2 regions of the Arthrobacter sp. 01T414 genome follow, and region 2 is predicted to be linked to the other one. Evidence: riboswitches for the same ligand, from Rfam matches in the RefSeq annotation. Region 2 holds a riboswitch; the other holds the start of a gene.
The links. A riboswitch is a leader RNA that binds a small molecule or an ion and turns the genes downstream of it on or off. The one in region 2 is predicted to bind cyclic di-AMP.
Positions count from the first base shown of each region.

Region 1 (7,601 bases), on a different contig from region 2:
CGAACGCCGGCACCGGCTCCCCCAGCTGCACGCCGTGCGGCGGCACCACCAGGATGCCGTCGGCCGCCGCCAGACCGCGCATCATGCCCGGGCCGGTGTGCTGGGCCGGCGATGCCATGCCGTACACCATGCGGAACGGCATCAGCCGGGTGCGGCCGGGGTCGGGCTCGATCATGGTCCCGCACGGCACCTCGGTCACCGGAGGCGCCGTCCTGTGGCCCAGCGCTGCCAGCAGCGGGGCGCCGATCGTGGACAGCGCCATCATGGCCGCGAGCGGGTTGCCGGGCAACCCGATGACGAAGCGCCCGTCCGGCAGTTCTGCCAGGACCGCGGGGTGGCCTGGCCGCATCGCGATGCCGTCGATCAGCAACCTGCCGCCCAATTCCGCGACCGTCCGCCGCAGGTGGTCGGTGCCGGAACGTCCTGTGCCGCCGGTGGTGATGACGACGTCGGCCGGCAGCGTGTCCTCGGACTGTTCCGCGCCGTCCCCAAAGCCGGAGAGGGGGTCGTTGCCGGCCTCCGGCGCCTCGGTGTCCTCGAGTGCGGCGAGCCAGTCGGCGTCGCTGTCCCCGATCTTGGTCTCTCCCGCACAAATCCCGCCGAGCATTTCCACGACGGCGGCAAGTTGCGGGCCGAAGGTGTCCCGCACCTCTCCCGGCGCGGGTACACCGGTGCTGACGACTTCGGCGCCGGTGAACACCAGCCGGACGACGGCCTTGCCGAGGACCGGCAGGGCGTCGTGCCCGGCGAGGGCGGCCAGGGCGAGGTGTGCCGGGTTGAGCACGGCGCCCGCCTGGATCAGAAGTTCGCCGGCGGCCGCCTCCTCAGCGGCCTTGCGGATGTGGTCGCCATTGCGGGGTTCGCCGGGTTTGGCGCCGCCGCCGAGTTTGAGGACCGGAAGCCCGTCCTCGTCCGGGGCGATGACGCCGCTCTCGCTGCGGAGCACGGTCTTGGCACCCGGCGGAATCAGGCCGCCGGTGACAATCGGACTCGCCTGGTGCGGGGCCAACCGCTGGCCCGGTTCGGCGAGGATCCAGGGCCCGCTGCCGCTGACCGCCCAGCCGTCCATCGCGGAGGACGCGTAGTGCGGCATGTCGTGCAGGGCCGTCACATCCTCGGCCAGGGTCCTCCCCAGGGCGTGGCGCAGCGGCACAGGCGCTGAGGGGATGGGCGCGGCGCAGTCGAAGGCCAGTTGCCGGGCTTCCTGCCAACTGTGCGCCAGATGCCGGTGCGGTGCCTCCGGGGCATCGCTCGCATTGGTTCCGGCGTCGGTTTCGGCGTCCGCGGCTTCGGTTTCGGCGTCGGCGCCAGGGCTGCCGTGAGGGGGTTCCGGGGTCATGCCCCGGAGGCCTCGGCTGCGGCGTAGTCCTTGGCGAGTTTCCGGGCGACGCCCATGGCGGCCTGCATCGAGACATCGTCCGGCGCCTGCCCGGTTCCGGACGCCAGGCCGGCTGCAAAGCCGGCGATGAAAGTGGTCAGCGGCGCGGCGGGGCGGACGACCGAATGGGCCGCCACACCGGCCAGGCCCAGCACCTCGTTGATGTCGATCTCGACATCTTCGAGCTCAAGGGCCTGGAGCAGCGCACGGCACCAGTCTTCAAGCGTTTCATCCTGGCTCTTCACCGTTTGCCTCCAAAGTTAGGTTGGGCTGCAGCGCCCCGGACGGTCCCTGGCCGGGAGTCGACGCCCCCAAAGCGGCGGCGTCGTCCCAAGTATCCACGTCATCCGTGGAGCCGGGCGGAGCCGGAACCTCCCGCAGCTCAAGACTAGCAAGGAGGGAGAACACCGAGCCGCCCTCAAGCGCGTTCCGCCGGGCCGCGTCGGCGACGGCGCGTTCTAGCGCGGCCGTGCCATATAGCCCCACGAGTGGCTGCGTTCGGCCTTCCGCCGAGACGGCGACGACCCCGTCCCTGGGACCGGCCTCGTCACTGCCCGGCGCTCCGGCGGGCAAGTCGGCGGGGAAGTCGGCGGGCAAGTCGGCCGCGACGTCGAGCAGGGCGCGGACGGCGGCGGCGGCGCGGGGCATGTCGCAGGCCAGCACGAGGGTCAGTGGTGCCGGGCGCCCGGCACCGGGATCGCCCCTGTCTGCCGCGGCAGACAATGCGGAGAGGCCGGCCGCAATCGCGGCGGCGGGGCCGGCGAAGGGCGGTTCCTCCCGGCAGGCCAGCACGTCCGACGGAAGGCTACCGGCGGCGGGGCCGACGACGACTATCCGGCGGGCGCCCCGGGCAGCCTGCAGCGACCGCTCGAGCAGGGTGGCGCCGTCGACCGCCAGCAGGGCCTTGGGCACGCCGCCCAGCCTGGTCGACCGGCCTCCGGCGAGAACAATAGCGTCGAATTCCACCAACCCAGCCTAGCCCTACCGTCACCGGGTAGAGCCGGCCCGCGGCGTCGGCGGCCCTTTGTCAGTGCGCCTTTTCGGGGAGCAGGAACGGGTCCCAGGCGGGCGTCGGCTTTTCCAGTTCCTTGATCTGCCAGATCGTGCCCTTGGGTGGGCCCGGAACGAAGCCGAGCTTCCAGCCCATTTCGGCGGGGGTATGGTCCCCCTTGGCGTTGTTGCAGCGCAGGCAGGCTGCCACCAGGTTCTCCCACGAATCCGCGCCGCCCCGAGACTTGGGGTGGACATGGTCGATGGTGTGCGCCGCCTTGCCGCAGTACGCGCAGCGGTGGTTGTCCCGGCGCAGGACTCCCCTGCGGCTGACTGCCGTCAAGGTGTTGTAACGCGGCCTGATGTACCGGTTCAGCAGGATCACGGTTGGCCGGCCTAGGATATCCTGCGGTCCCACCACGGGATCGTCCCCTTCGGCCACCACGCTGGCCTTTCCGGTCAGTACAAGCACCAGCGCCCGGCGGAAGGTAACTACCGCCAGCGGTTCATATCCAGCATTCAGAACGAGAGTGCGCATCCGCATACCTCTTCACGGCCGCACCCGCCAGGGGCACGAGGGCCGGCTGCCCTGTGCATGGTCGGGCTATGGATCGACACCACAAGAGTAAACACCGGAGGCCCGGATTGCCGAATTTTTCTTTGACGGGACTCTCGGCTCGCGATGCGGTTGCCGGCTACGCATGACAAAGGACCCCTGCCGCAGGGGCAGGGGTCCTTCGCAAAGCTTCAGGCGTTAGAGGCGCCTAAGTCCTAGCCGCCGACGCGGATGAAGACCGGGCCGGAGCCGACGTTGACGCTGTACAGCGCGGTGGTGCCGCCGTTCCAGCCGCCGTGGACGGCCATGCCGTTGCCGACGTAGACGGCGATGTGGGCCATGCCCATGCCACCGTTCTGATAGTAGGCGAGGTCACCCGGCTGAGCCTCTGCGGCACTCACGGTGCGTCCCAGGGACAGGTAACCTGCCGGCCAGCCGTGGTAGTGGATGCCCACTGCGGCCAGGGCGTTGGTGGCCAGCATGGTGCAGTCCTGGGAGACACCGATCTGAGCGTAAGCAGCAGCAGCGATGGAGGCGCCCATGCCGCTGACGGCGGCGGGAGCCTTGGTGGCCAGCGATGCGGTGACCGCGGTGCCGGTGCCGGTGCCGGTAGCGGCGGTGCCGGCTTCCTGGACGTTGACGACGGGCTGGGCAGCCTCGGCGACCGGGGCAGGTGCGGTCTTTACAGCAGGCTTCTCGTAGGAGATCGCGATGCTGGAGGCCGCGGAGATCGTGGCCGGCGCGTTGGACTGTACTTCCATGGCCGAAGCGGAAGCCGATTCACGCTGAACGTTGGTGTCGGCAGCGTTGGCTGCGATACCGCTGGTCAGGACCAGGCCGGAGGCAGCAGCGATAACCGCGGCCTGGCGACCCATGCCACCGGCGTTGTCGCCGACGGCCTTAGCAATGACAGCCAGCGAGTTGGTCTTGGTGACCTCCGCGCGGTGGCGTGCAATGGTTGCACGAGTAGTCATCTAGTTCTCTCTTTCGTGATCCTTGGGTCCGCGCTGCATGCAGGCGGGACTGAGGACGCTCCGGCATCTTGGGGGTACGCCGGATCGCCCCGAAACGGGTTTCTTAGCGAAGGGTGTACTGCGAAGACGCGCCAAAAGCGGGAACTGCGTTGTGTGAACCAGTCCGGGCGCCGGCAAGGGCAAGGCGGAGCATGGAGTTCAGCGGGCTCAACTGAGCCTCGCCAGCGCGAGAACGCGCAGCATTGTGGCGTGAAGACACGAAAGTAGCCTCTCCCAATGCCTACGAGGTGAGCTGTCGGATTCGGATGGGAGTCACCCGGCCGCGCTGCTTCCTGGGAAGCTTTGCGACTTAACCCCTAGGTCTTCTTGCGAAGACCAAAATTGGTTCCCCCGCCCCTGCCAGACGATGTCATGCGAACGGACCTTGAGCGGTGGCAGAGTTAGGCAATCCACTCAAGAGCGCCAACTTCGGAGAAGTTGGCGTGCTTCATACGGTACAACAGTTGGGACTCAATGTCACATTCAGATCACGGCGTGTCACAGAAATGCGAGCTGTCCCTCGGCTTGGCTAAAGCCAGCCGAGCGGGTCAACAACTTCTCCATTGACCATCACCTCGAAGTGGAGGTGGCAACCGGTGGAGGCGCCGGTGGTCCCGCTCATCGCCACCACATCACCACGGGAGACCTGCTGGCCCACGTGGACATCGGACGACGACAAGTGGTTATACGTGGTCTCCAGGCCGTTGCCATGGTCGATCACGACCCGGTTGCCGCCCCCATAGGGGTGCCAGCCGGAGAAAGTTACGGTGCCGCTCGCAGCGGCATGCACGGGGGTGCCGCACTGGGCTGCGTAATCCTGCCCGCGGTGGAATTCCCCGAGGGCTCCCGTGATGGGACTGACCCGGTAGCCGAAAGGCGAGGCAGTGACCATGACGTCCAAGGGAGCCCCAAGGCTGCCCGCGGATGCCGCCCGGGTGATGCTGCCGACGGACTGGGCGCTCAGCAGCTGCTTGAGCTTGCTGTCCGGGTCACCCTTCGTGGTGACGGCCGTGCGGTTGAAATTGATTTCGGCAGCCGGGGCTTTGACCTCGGGCTGCGCCGCCGCGGAAACGGAACCGGACCGGGCGGGGTCTGAGGCCATTACCGGGCCGGTGGCAGGGACCGTCACTGTGAGGACCAGACCCGTGGCAGCCAAGGCTATGCCGGCCTTCTGCCCGACGCCGCTGACGGCGGCGAAGTCTGTCACCTGACGGAGCGGGCTGCGCCGGCCGCGGCGCTCATCGCGGCGCGCGTCACGCGGGCGCTCGTCAAGGAAGACGGCGGCCGGGCGCGGCTCCGGAGCGGGACCGGTCGCACGACGGCGGCCCCTGACGGTCTGGGTGGTCAAGAAGGGTTCCTCTCTGGATAGCCTGCGAAGTTAGCTGTCGGATTCGGGTCAGAGAGATCAAAGACCCGGTCCGCCGGTGCAGGCATCCAGGCACAGGGGCATCCAAGGATGCTCCCGATTGAGTTTGCCTGCCGCTAGCGGACTTCACCCCAAGGCTGCTGAATTAGGCAGCCGGTTGTGGTTCCCCCGCCTCTGCCAGAAGGTGAATCGCCTACTGATCCGCTGGCAGAGCTCGGCTTCGGATCAGATAACGCTTTAGTATCAGTGCTAGTCATCAACTATAGGGGATTAAGGCAGACGGTGATAATTCCGTGATCTCCCTTGTGGACAACTCCCCGGCTATTTCGGGGCAAGATGCGACGCCAGGTTACCCGAGGGTAACGAAGACGTGCGCGGCAACCTCGGGCGGCAGTTCGAGTGCCCCTTCAATGTCCGGCACCCGGACCGAAATGTACTCGCCCACGCGCTCCAGCGACACCCTGGCGCCGGGGCGGATTCCGCCCTCGTCCAGCTGGAGCAGCAGCTCCGGCTCAACCTGGATCGGCTCGGCCAAGCGGTTGACGGTGATCCGGGAATCCGCGCCGTACCCGGCCATCGCCTCCAGCAGGTTGACCACCCCGCCGCGTTCCGGCGTCGGGAGTCCGCCCAGTTCGGCGAGTCCGGGGATCGGGTTCCCGTAGGGGGAAACGGTCGGATGGTCCAGCATTTCGAAGATGCGGCGCTCGACCCGTTCGCTCATCACATGCTCCCAGCGGCACGCTTCCTCGTGGACGTAGGCCCAATCCAGTCCGATCACGTCGGCGAGCAGCCGCTCGGCCAGGCGGTGCTTGCGCATGACTTCGATGGCACGCTTGCGGCCCGTGTCGGTCAGTTCGAGGTGCCGGTCCCCGGAAACAACCACGAGGCCGTCCCGTTCCATCCGCCCGACGGTCTGGGAGACGGTGGGGCCGGAGTGGCGGAGGCGTTCGGCAATTCGGGCGCGGAGGGCGACGATGTTCTCTTCTTCAAGTTCCAGGATGGTCCGAAGATACATCTCAGTGGTATCGATCAGATCCGTCATTCAGCTCAGCTCCTCGAGCGCCGTCCTTGCGTCATTCCCACCGTACAGCGTGCGGGATGCGCCCCGGCGAGATCCGCCGTACGTCACCGCATAGCCTAGCCTATTTTGAATTTGTCCGAATAATCTGCCGGCCTTCGGGCTGACCCGTGCGGGCTGCCGCCCGCACCTTTGGCGGGCTCCCGCAGGGCACCCGCCGGACTCCCCCACCGGCGTCTCAATGACCGGACTGTGACGGCCGCAGTTCCCGCCCGGATGGCGCCGTCGGGCAGAATAAATAGCGGGTCCCGGCCACGCCCGGCAGGGCCCGTCCGAGCCACGCCACGCACCCAGCCGAAAATTGGAGCCACTGTGAGCGACACCAGCATCACTATCCCTGCGAACCTCCTGCCGAAGGACGGGCGGTTTGGCGCCGGCCCGTCGAAGGTCCGGCCCGAGCAGATGGCGGCCCTGTCCGCAGCGTCGGCGACGCTGCTGGGAACCTCGCACCGCCAGGCCCCGGTCAAGAACCTCGTGGGGTCGGTCCGTACCGGCCTCAGCGACTTCTTCCGCGCCCCCGACGGCTACGAGGTCATCCTCGGCGTCGGCGGTTCCACGGCGTTCTGGGACATCGCCAGCTTCGGCCTGGTGGAGAACAAAGCGCAGCACCTCTCCTTCGGCGAGTTCGGCTCCAAGTTCGCCGCCGCCACCAACAAGGCCCCGTTCCTAGCCGAGTCCTCGATCATCAAGTCCGAGCCGGGCACCCGTCCCGCGGCTCAAGCCGAGGCGGGCGTCGACGTGTACGCCTGGCCGCAGAACGAGACTTCCACCGGTGTCGCCGCACCGGTCCAGCGCGTGGCAGGGGCCGATGCAGGCTCCCTCGTCCTGGTGGACGCCACCTCCGCGGCCGGCGGCCTGGACGTGGACGTCACCGAAGCCGACGTCTACTACTTTGCCCCGCAGAAGAACTTCGCCTCCGACGGCGGCCTGTGGCTGGGGCTGTTCTCTCCGGCAGCCTTGGAGCGCGCCGCCCGGATCAAGGCCAGCGGCCGCTGGATTCCGGACTTCCTGGACCTCCAGACCGCGATCGACAACTCGCGCCTGAACCAGACCTACAACACCCCGGCGCTGGCGACCCTCGTAACGCTGGATGCGCAGGTGCAGTGGCTCAACGCCAACGGCGGCCTCGACTTCGCCGCCGCACGCACCGCCGATTCAGCCGGACGCATCTACCGCTGGGCCGAGGCCTCCGAGTACGCCACACCGTTCGTGGCCCGGGC
Region 1 covers NZ_JBFTQK010000006.1:84,754-92,354, forward strand. Annotated here, with positions in the region: gene AC1DK9_RS13930 (molybdopterin-binding protein) at 1-1,339, opposite strand, end outside; gene AC1DK9_RS13935 (DUF6457 domain-containing protein) at 1,336-1,623, opposite strand; gene mobA (molybdenum cofactor guanylyltransferase) at 1,607-2,344, opposite strand; gene AC1DK9_RS13945 (HNH endonuclease) at 2,406-2,906, opposite strand; gene AC1DK9_RS13950 (NlpC/P60 family protein) at 3,140-3,898, opposite strand; cyclic di-AMP (ydaO/yuaA leader) riboswitch at 4,162-4,320, opposite strand; gene AC1DK9_RS13955 (M23 family metallopeptidase) at 4,467-5,285, opposite strand; cyclic di-AMP (ydaO/yuaA leader) riboswitch at 5,290-5,531, opposite strand; gene AC1DK9_RS13960 (iron-dependent transcriptional repressor DtxR) at 5,653-6,345, opposite strand; gene serC (phosphoserine transaminase) at 6,694-7,601, shown strand, end outside.
Region 1: another riboswitch for cyclic di-AMP. It lies ahead of AC1DK9_RS13950 (NlpC/P60 family protein); the one in region 2 lies ahead of AC1DK9_RS10505 (aggregation-promoting factor C-terminal-like domain-containing protein).

Region 2 (7,601 bases):
GGGGCCGGGAAGCTGCTGCCGGATCCTGCGGGACCGAAGCTCGGGCGGCCGCCGAAGCCCTGGCGGAGGCCGGTCTGCCCGGCCTTGTTGGCGTTACGGACGGAGATGTGGACGTATCCGGATGCAACTGACATGAAATGCTTACCTCAATGTGAATGGCCGTCATCGCGGCTCGAATGCTGAGTTCCCCGCAATGAAAACTGGGGAGGGGCGCCCGACGCTGGGCTGGGGGCGAATGCCTAGAAACGTTCTGGGGTGTAGAAGTTAGGCGTGCATTCGACAACAGGGCATCTCAGTACCAGCTGGTGCGCTGATCCAGGAAGCTGCGGCTGCAGGTGCTGTTGAGTTCTTGTTCACAATTGAAGTGTGCAACGTAACAATAAGAACTAGCAAGTAACAATGGACTCCAAAGTCCGCATGGTGAGACGAAAACGTCGATTGTAGCGCAAATCACAATTTTGATAAGCCTACGAATAATTGTGTGTTTCACTGCATGCGAGTACGTGCAACCCAGTTTGTCGAAGATTCTTCAGCTACTGCCACCTCTAGGCCGAAAATATTCACGGTAAGCAATACTGGCGGAATCGTCTCGAAAGAGTCACGCCATCACAACCAGTCCACGGACTGGGCAGGCCCCGGGCCGAGGCCGACTCGTGGCGTTTGCACCTCCGGGGCAGCGTACAGCTCGGTAGTCTGGGATTCACAGGTGCCGCACAGGGTCCCCAAAGCCTCGGCCCAACGGCAGATCGGAGAGTCGTCCCATGGCCACTTCGCACTCCATGACCAACAACCTTCCCCAGCTCACGCATCCGGACGGCTCTCCCATCCGCGCACTGGTGGTGGACGATGAGCCCAGCCTCTCCGAGCTCATGAGCATGGGGCTGCGGATGGCCGGCTGGTCCGTGGCAGTGGCGGCCGATGGCCCCGAAGCGGTCAAGCTCGCCAAGGAGTTCCGCCCCGACGTCCTGGTGCTGGATGTGATGCTCCCCGGGTTCGACGGCGTTGAGCTGCTCAGCCGGATCCGCGCGTTTGCGCCAGAGGTTCCCGCGCTGTTCCTCACGGCCAAAGACGCCGTCCAGGACCGCATTACCGGCCTGGCGGCCGGGGGCGATGATTACGTGACGAAGCCGTTCAGCATGGAAGAGGTGCTGCTGCGGTTGCACCGGCTGGTCCAGCGCTCCGGGGTGGCCGCCATGGATACCGCCGAGCTTGTAGTGGGTGACCTGGTGCTCAATGTCGATACCCGCGACGTCACCCGCGCCGGCGAGGAGCTGCACCTGACCGCTACGCAGTTCGAGCTGCTGCGCTACCTGATGGAAAACCCCAAGCGGGTCATCAGCAAGGCCCAGATCCTGGACCGGGTCTGGGACTACGACTTTGGCGGCCAGGCGAACATCGTGGAACTCTACATTTCCTACCTGCGCAAGAAGATCGACGCCAACCGCGCTCCGATGATCCACACGGTGCGCGGCGCCGGTTACGTCCTGAAACCGGCGGACTGATCCGTGCCCACCCCCTCACGTGGGGCCCCAGTCCCCGGTCCCGACTGGCGCAACCCTTCCACCTGGCACCTACGCACACGGCTGGTCCTGCTCGCCATGGCGCTGCTCGTCGCCATCTGCGGTGCGGTGGGAGTTTTCAGCTACGTCTCCATGGATGTGGTCCTCACCCGGCAGCTCGACACCCAGCTGGCCCAGGCCTCGCACCGTGCGAGCGAATTCGGCAGGCCCTCCACCGACGACTCCGGCCGGCGCCCCGACCTGCTCGAAGCCCGGGGTCAGGGCATCGGAACGCTCACTGCCCGCATCTCCAACGGCGCCGTCAGCGACCCCGGCTTCCTGGCCGACGACGCCACCCGCCAGAGCCTTTCCGCCGCCGACGACGCCGCCCTGCTGGCGCTTCGCCCGGACGGCGTGCCGGTGGAACGGACGCTCTCGGCCGGCGCCTACCGGCTCACCGCCGTGCGCGCCCCGTACGGCGACATCATTGTCACCGGCCTCCCGCTGGAAGAAAAACAAAACACCCTGGCGTCCCTCGTCTGGACCCTGGGCATCGTCTCGGCGGGCGGCCTCGTGCTGATCGGGCTCGCCGGCACCGCCCTGATCCGACGGACCATGAAACCGCTGGAGCAGCTCTCCGAGGTTGCCACCAAGGTCTCCCGGCTCCCCTTGGACGCCGGTGAGGTAGCGCTGGGGGTGCGCGTCCCGGCGTCGGCGGCCCATCCGGGAACGGAGGTGGGCAGCGTGGGCCACGCGCTGAACCAGATGCTGGACAACGTCTCCAACGCCCTCGAGGCGCGGCAGGAGAGCGAAATGAAGGTGCGCCAGTTCGTCGCAGACGCCTCGCATGAGCTCCGCACCCCGCTCACCGCCATCCGCGGCTACACGGAGCTGATGCGGATGACCGAACACTTCACGCCCGACGGCGAGAAGTCCCTGGCCCGCGTCCAGAGCCAGTCCGAACGGATGACCACCCTGGTGGAGGACCTACTGCTGCTGGCGCGCCTGGACGAGGGGCAACCGCTCAAACTCATCGACGTCGACCTCACCCAGCTGGCCGTCGAGACCGTCAGCGACGAGAAAGTCATGGCACCGGACCGCACCTGGCAGCTGGAGCTCCCGGACGAGCCCGTGGTGGTGCGCGGGGACGCAACCCAGCTTCACCAGGTCCTCGCCAACCTGCTGTCCAATGCCCGCAAGCACACGGACCCCGGAACCACCGTGATCACGGGCGTGAGGCGCTCGGCGGACGGCAGCGCCGTGGTCACAGTGACGGACAACGGCGGCGGCATCGCCCCCGAATTCCTCGGCCGGGTGTTCGCCCGCTTCTCCCGGGCGGACGCAGCCCGCACCAACCGGTCCGCAGGTGGCGCTGCCGGCCGAGCGGCCCGTCCCGCCCCAGGGTCGGCGGCCACTTCAGCCGTCGCGACCGCGGCCGCGGCGTCGGAAGGCACCAGCGGCCTGGGCCTGTCCATTGTGCAATCGATTGTCGAGGCCCACGGCGGAACGGTCGAAGTCACGTCCAGGCCGGGGCGGACGGAGTTCGCCGTGCGGCTGCCCGCGGCGTCCCCGGTGGAGTAGCCGCCTGACGTAGCAGCCTGCCTGCCCGTTTCGACGGTTCCCTGCCCGCTCGCTGCTCACCGGCGTCGTGCGGGCAGGGAACCGTCGAAACGGGCCGCCAACACCCGGCCCAATAGGCAAGACGCCACACCGCAGCGGCGGGCCGCCGTTACCTAAATGTGACTTCCGAGTGAAAGTCCGGTACCGTTTTAGGGTGCGGCCATCGATCTGGCCGCGTATCCGGGCTGACGCCAAACTCTGCCGCTCCCGGATTCCCATGGACCAGGCAGAGACGGGGAACCCAGTGTTCCCGGGCATTCTGCATCCATGCACCCTAGGGGTGAAGCCGACACGTCGAGATTCCGTGCGGCCGGATTTCGCATCCGAACCCGACAGCTAACTCCGTAGGCGTTGAGAGGCGAACATGACTGAAATCAAGGAACCCACGCGCCCAGAGGGCGCTAAACGCACGTCCGACACCGCACGCCACCGTGCCGAGCCGGCAAAGCGCCCTTCGGCCGTGTCCTCGTCGAGGGCCCGCACCAATGGCAAGCGCGCCGCCGTCGTGGCCACCGCGTTCGCCGTCCTGCTGGGTGCAGGCGCCGCGGGCCAGGCGTCCGGCTCTGCCGCCCACACCGCCGAAGCTGCCAAGGACACTGCCGCGTCCCTGCAGACCCTAGACTTTGAGCGCGTCGGCAGCATTGCGCCCGCGTCGTCCGCCCCGATGAGCGTCGAGGCCCAGGCCTCCAAGATCAAGCCCGCCAAGGCCCCGGCTGCCCCGGCCCCTAAGCCGACCCGCGCCACCCCGGCGGCACCCGCAAAGCCGGTCGCGATCGACGATCCCGCCGGTGCGCAGGCCTACGCCGCGTCCCAGCTGCCCGCCCATGGCTGGGCTCCCAGCGAGATGCAGTGCCTGATGAAGCTGTGGACCCGGGAGTCCGACTGGAAGACCACCGCCACCAACGCCAGCAGCGGCGCCTACGGTGTGGTCCAGTCACTGCCCGCCGAGAAAATGGCCAGCGCCGGCGCCGACTACCGGACCAACTACCGGACCCAGATCAACTGGGGCCTGCAGTACGTGAAGGACCGCTACGGTTCTCCGTGTGGCGCCCTGAACTTCCACTACGCGAACAACTGGTACTAAACAGCCGTAGCCACGGGCCTTGAGGCCCGCATGAGGAAGGCCCCGGATCCAGTGGATCCGGGGCCCTTTTCATGGGCTGCACCGCAGGGAGACGACGGCGGGGCGGAGCGGCTACCCGTTCGGGCGGCCGGGGATGTACTGCACACCCCATTTATTGCCGTCCGGGTCGGCGAAGTAGACGAACTGGCCCCAGTCCTGGACGTCGATGTCGCTGACGTCCACGCCGTTGTCCTTGAGCTGCTTGTGCGCGGCTTTGATGTCGCCGACCACGAGCTGGAGGCTGGGCGCGGTGCCGGGCGGGGCTTCGTTGAGCCCCTCCCCGATCGCTATCGAGCACCCGGAGCCCGGCGGCGTCAGCTGGACAAACCGGATGCCCTCCGAGGGCCGCTCGTCGTAGTCGGCGTTGAAGCCCACCTTGTTCACGTAGAAGTCCTTGGCCCGGTCCACATCAGACACGGGCACGAAGATGAGTTCAAGTTTCCAGTCCATGGCCACAGGCTAGTCCCGGAAAGGTCCCGCCGGAACCCTTGGCTGGTGGCGCCGAGGCAGTCGCCTGGCTAGTCGGTCGCTTAGCCCGCGATACCGTACAGGCGGTCGCCGGCGTCGCCCAGGCCGGGCACAATGTAGGACTTCTCGTTGAGCTTCTCGTCGATCGAGGCGAGCACGATGGTCACGTTCGCGTCCGAGAGCTCTTCCTCCAGCTTGGCCAGGCCCTCCGGCGCGGCCAGCAGGCAGATGCAGGTGACGTCCGAGGCGCCGCGTTTGAAGAGGAACTTGATCGCCTCGCGCAGGGTTCCGCCGGTGGCGAGCATCGGGTCCAGGACGAAGATCTGCCGGTCCGTGAGGTCCTCGGGCAGGCGCTCGGCGTAGGTGATGATGTCCAGGGTTTCTTCGTCCCGGGCCATGCCCAGGAAGCCGACCTCGGCGGTGGGGACCAGCTTGGTCATGCCTTCGAGCATGCCGAGTCCGGCGCGGAGGATCGGGACCACCAGCGGGGTGGGCTTGGTGAACGCCGTGCCGATGGTGGTGCTGACCGGGGTCTCGATGGTGACCGGCTCGGTGCGGACGTCGCGGGTTGCCTCATAGGCCAGGAGCGTGACGAGCTCCTCGGTGAGCTGGCGGAAGACCGGGGACGGGGTGTTCTTGTCCCGCAGAACGGTGAGCTTATGGGCGACCAGCGGGTGGTCCACAACGAGAGTGCGCATGGGTCAAAACTATCACCCGGACGTCGAGGACCTCCCCGCAGAGCCACTCTGATCGGCGTCGGCGGCGGCGTCGGCTGCGGCGACGTCCGCGATGTTGTCGGGGGCACGGTCGCGCAGGTGCGCTTCGTTATCGAAGGTGGGGGCGGGGCCGGTATGTTCGCGGTGCCGCAGCACATGGAACAGCCGGTGGGCCAGAATCACGATCCCCACCCAGCCCAGTCCCAGGGCCCAGCCGAAGATCACGTCGGTCATCCAGTGGTGGCCCAGGAACACCCGGCTCATGCCCATCGCAAAGACGAAGATCACACCCGCCGTGATGAAACCCACGCGGGCAAGCGTGCGTTTCACCTGCAGGCAGGCCAGGTAAACCACCAGGCCGATCACAACAGTTGAGTTCAGGGTGTGGCCACTGGGGAACGACGGCGACGTCTCGTAGGGCGGCACCGCGTCCGCGAAGTCGGGGCGGGCCCGGCCGATCAGCTTCTTGCCCAGCGAGGTGGCGGTAATGGAAACCGCGGCGGCGCCGCCGATCAGGATCAGCGGCCGCCAGGTCCGGGAGACCCAGATCAGCGTGGCCGTGAGGATGCTGGCCAGGATCGGCATGCCGATGCCGCCGCCGATGTTGGTGAACCCGGTAACGAAGGCGTCCAGGCCCGGGTTGCGCAGCTGTTGCATGAACGAAAGCGTGGGCTTGTCCAGGTTCGCCAGGCCGGCGTCGTCGACCACATTGTCATAGACCTCCGCGCTGGTGAGCGCCAAGGCGACCACGACGATGCCGCCGATCAGCATGGTGACCCACAGTGCGGCGTACGGGACCACCCACCTGCCCCAGCGCCGCATCAGCCAGCTCTCAGTCTTCGTGCTCAATGCCGTCTCCCGACTTCCCGGTGCACCGCAGGGGTGCACAGCTTGCTTAGTGTCGAAACTATCATTGAGCCATGACTACCCCCGAGCCCCGCCATGCGGAATGGATGGGCCTGGCCCTCGCCGAGGCTCGCCGGGCGCTGGCCACCGCGGACGTGCCGATCGGCGCCGTCGTGATCGGCCCGGACGGCGCCGTGCTCGGCACCGGGCGAAACGAGCGGGAGGCACTCGGGGACCCGACGGCGCACGCCGAAATGGTGGCGATCCGGGAGGCCGCGGCCAAACTGCGCGCACGCAGCGCGGACGACGGCGTGGCCGGCGACGGCTGGCGGCTCGAGGACTGCACGCTGGTGGTGACGCTGGAACCGTGCGCCATGTGCGCCGGTGCCGTGGTGCTGGCCCGGATTCCACGGGTGGTCTTTGGCGCCTGGGATGAGAAGGCCGGGGCGGCCGGGTCCGTTTTCGATATCCTCCGCGAGCGCCGGCTCAACCATTGGGTGGAAGTCTACGCAGGCGTCCGGGAGCAGGAATGCGGCGCGTTGCTGCGCGATTTCTTCGCCGGACACCGCGGCACCTGACCCAGCCGGATCCGAGGACTGACTACCGCTCGGCGGTGGCGGTCGTTGACGCCAGCAGCGCGTCAATGCGCTTCTGCCGCGACGCCGGCGAGTCCAGGCTGAAGGCCCGGAAGTCGCCCAGGTCTTCCTTGATCCAGGCCTCCACCTCGGCAATCCGGCGGGTTACCGCTGGCGTGGGGGCGGTGAACCCCCAGGCGGCGATCCGCTCCCGGCCCGGGTCGTACTGCCAGAGCCCGATGATCCGGCCGCGGTCAAGAATCGGATGGTCCGGCAGGTCGGCCTGCAGCGCGAGCGAGCCCAGCGCCCTTTTGTCCTGATCCTCCGCGGCCAGCAGCTCCCCCGCGTTCCGGCGCAGCAGCACCAGCGAGTCCGTTCCGGCGAGCAGCTGGATTTGTTCTTCGGCCGGTTCCTCGAAGGCGGCGAGGCGTTCGACGTCGTCGGGCAGCATCCAGAGCGGGTCTCCCCCGGCGGCGGTGGGAACCTCGACGGCGCCGACGGCGGCGAACGCTGCCTTGCTCTGCGCCACCGTGAAGCTGCTGAACCACTGGGATTGTTTGAAGCTGGCCCCTCCGGTCCAGCCGAGGTAGCGGCGGATCAGCTCCGCGCGGATGTCCTCGTCGCTGAGCGTGCTCGGCCGCAGTCCCCATGGCTCGTAGGCGTAACGCTGCTGGTCGAGGCGGCCGTTGGCGGGGACGCGGCGGATCCGGCCGTCCGCCTGCAGGATGCCGAGCGCGGTGGGGAGCGTGGTGGC
Region 2 covers NZ_JBFTQK010000004.1:91,718-99,318, forward strand. Annotated here, with positions in the region: gene AC1DK9_RS10490 (winged helix-turn-helix domain-containing protein) at 1-134, opposite strand, end outside; gene AC1DK9_RS10495 (response regulator transcription factor) at 762-1,502, shown strand; gene AC1DK9_RS10500 (HAMP domain-containing sensor histidine kinase) at 1,599-3,080, shown strand; cyclic di-AMP (ydaO/yuaA leader) riboswitch at 3,300-3,485, shown strand; gene AC1DK9_RS10505 (aggregation-promoting factor C-terminal-like domain-containing protein) at 3,484-4,203, shown strand; gene AC1DK9_RS10510 (VOC family protein) at 4,315-4,692, opposite strand; gene upp (uracil phosphoribosyltransferase) at 4,773-5,408, opposite strand; gene AC1DK9_RS10520 (phosphatase PAP2 family protein) at 5,421-6,248, opposite strand; gene AC1DK9_RS10525 (nucleoside deaminase) at 6,347-6,850, shown strand; gene AC1DK9_RS10530 (DNA glycosylase AlkZ-like family protein) at 6,873-7,601, opposite strand, start outside.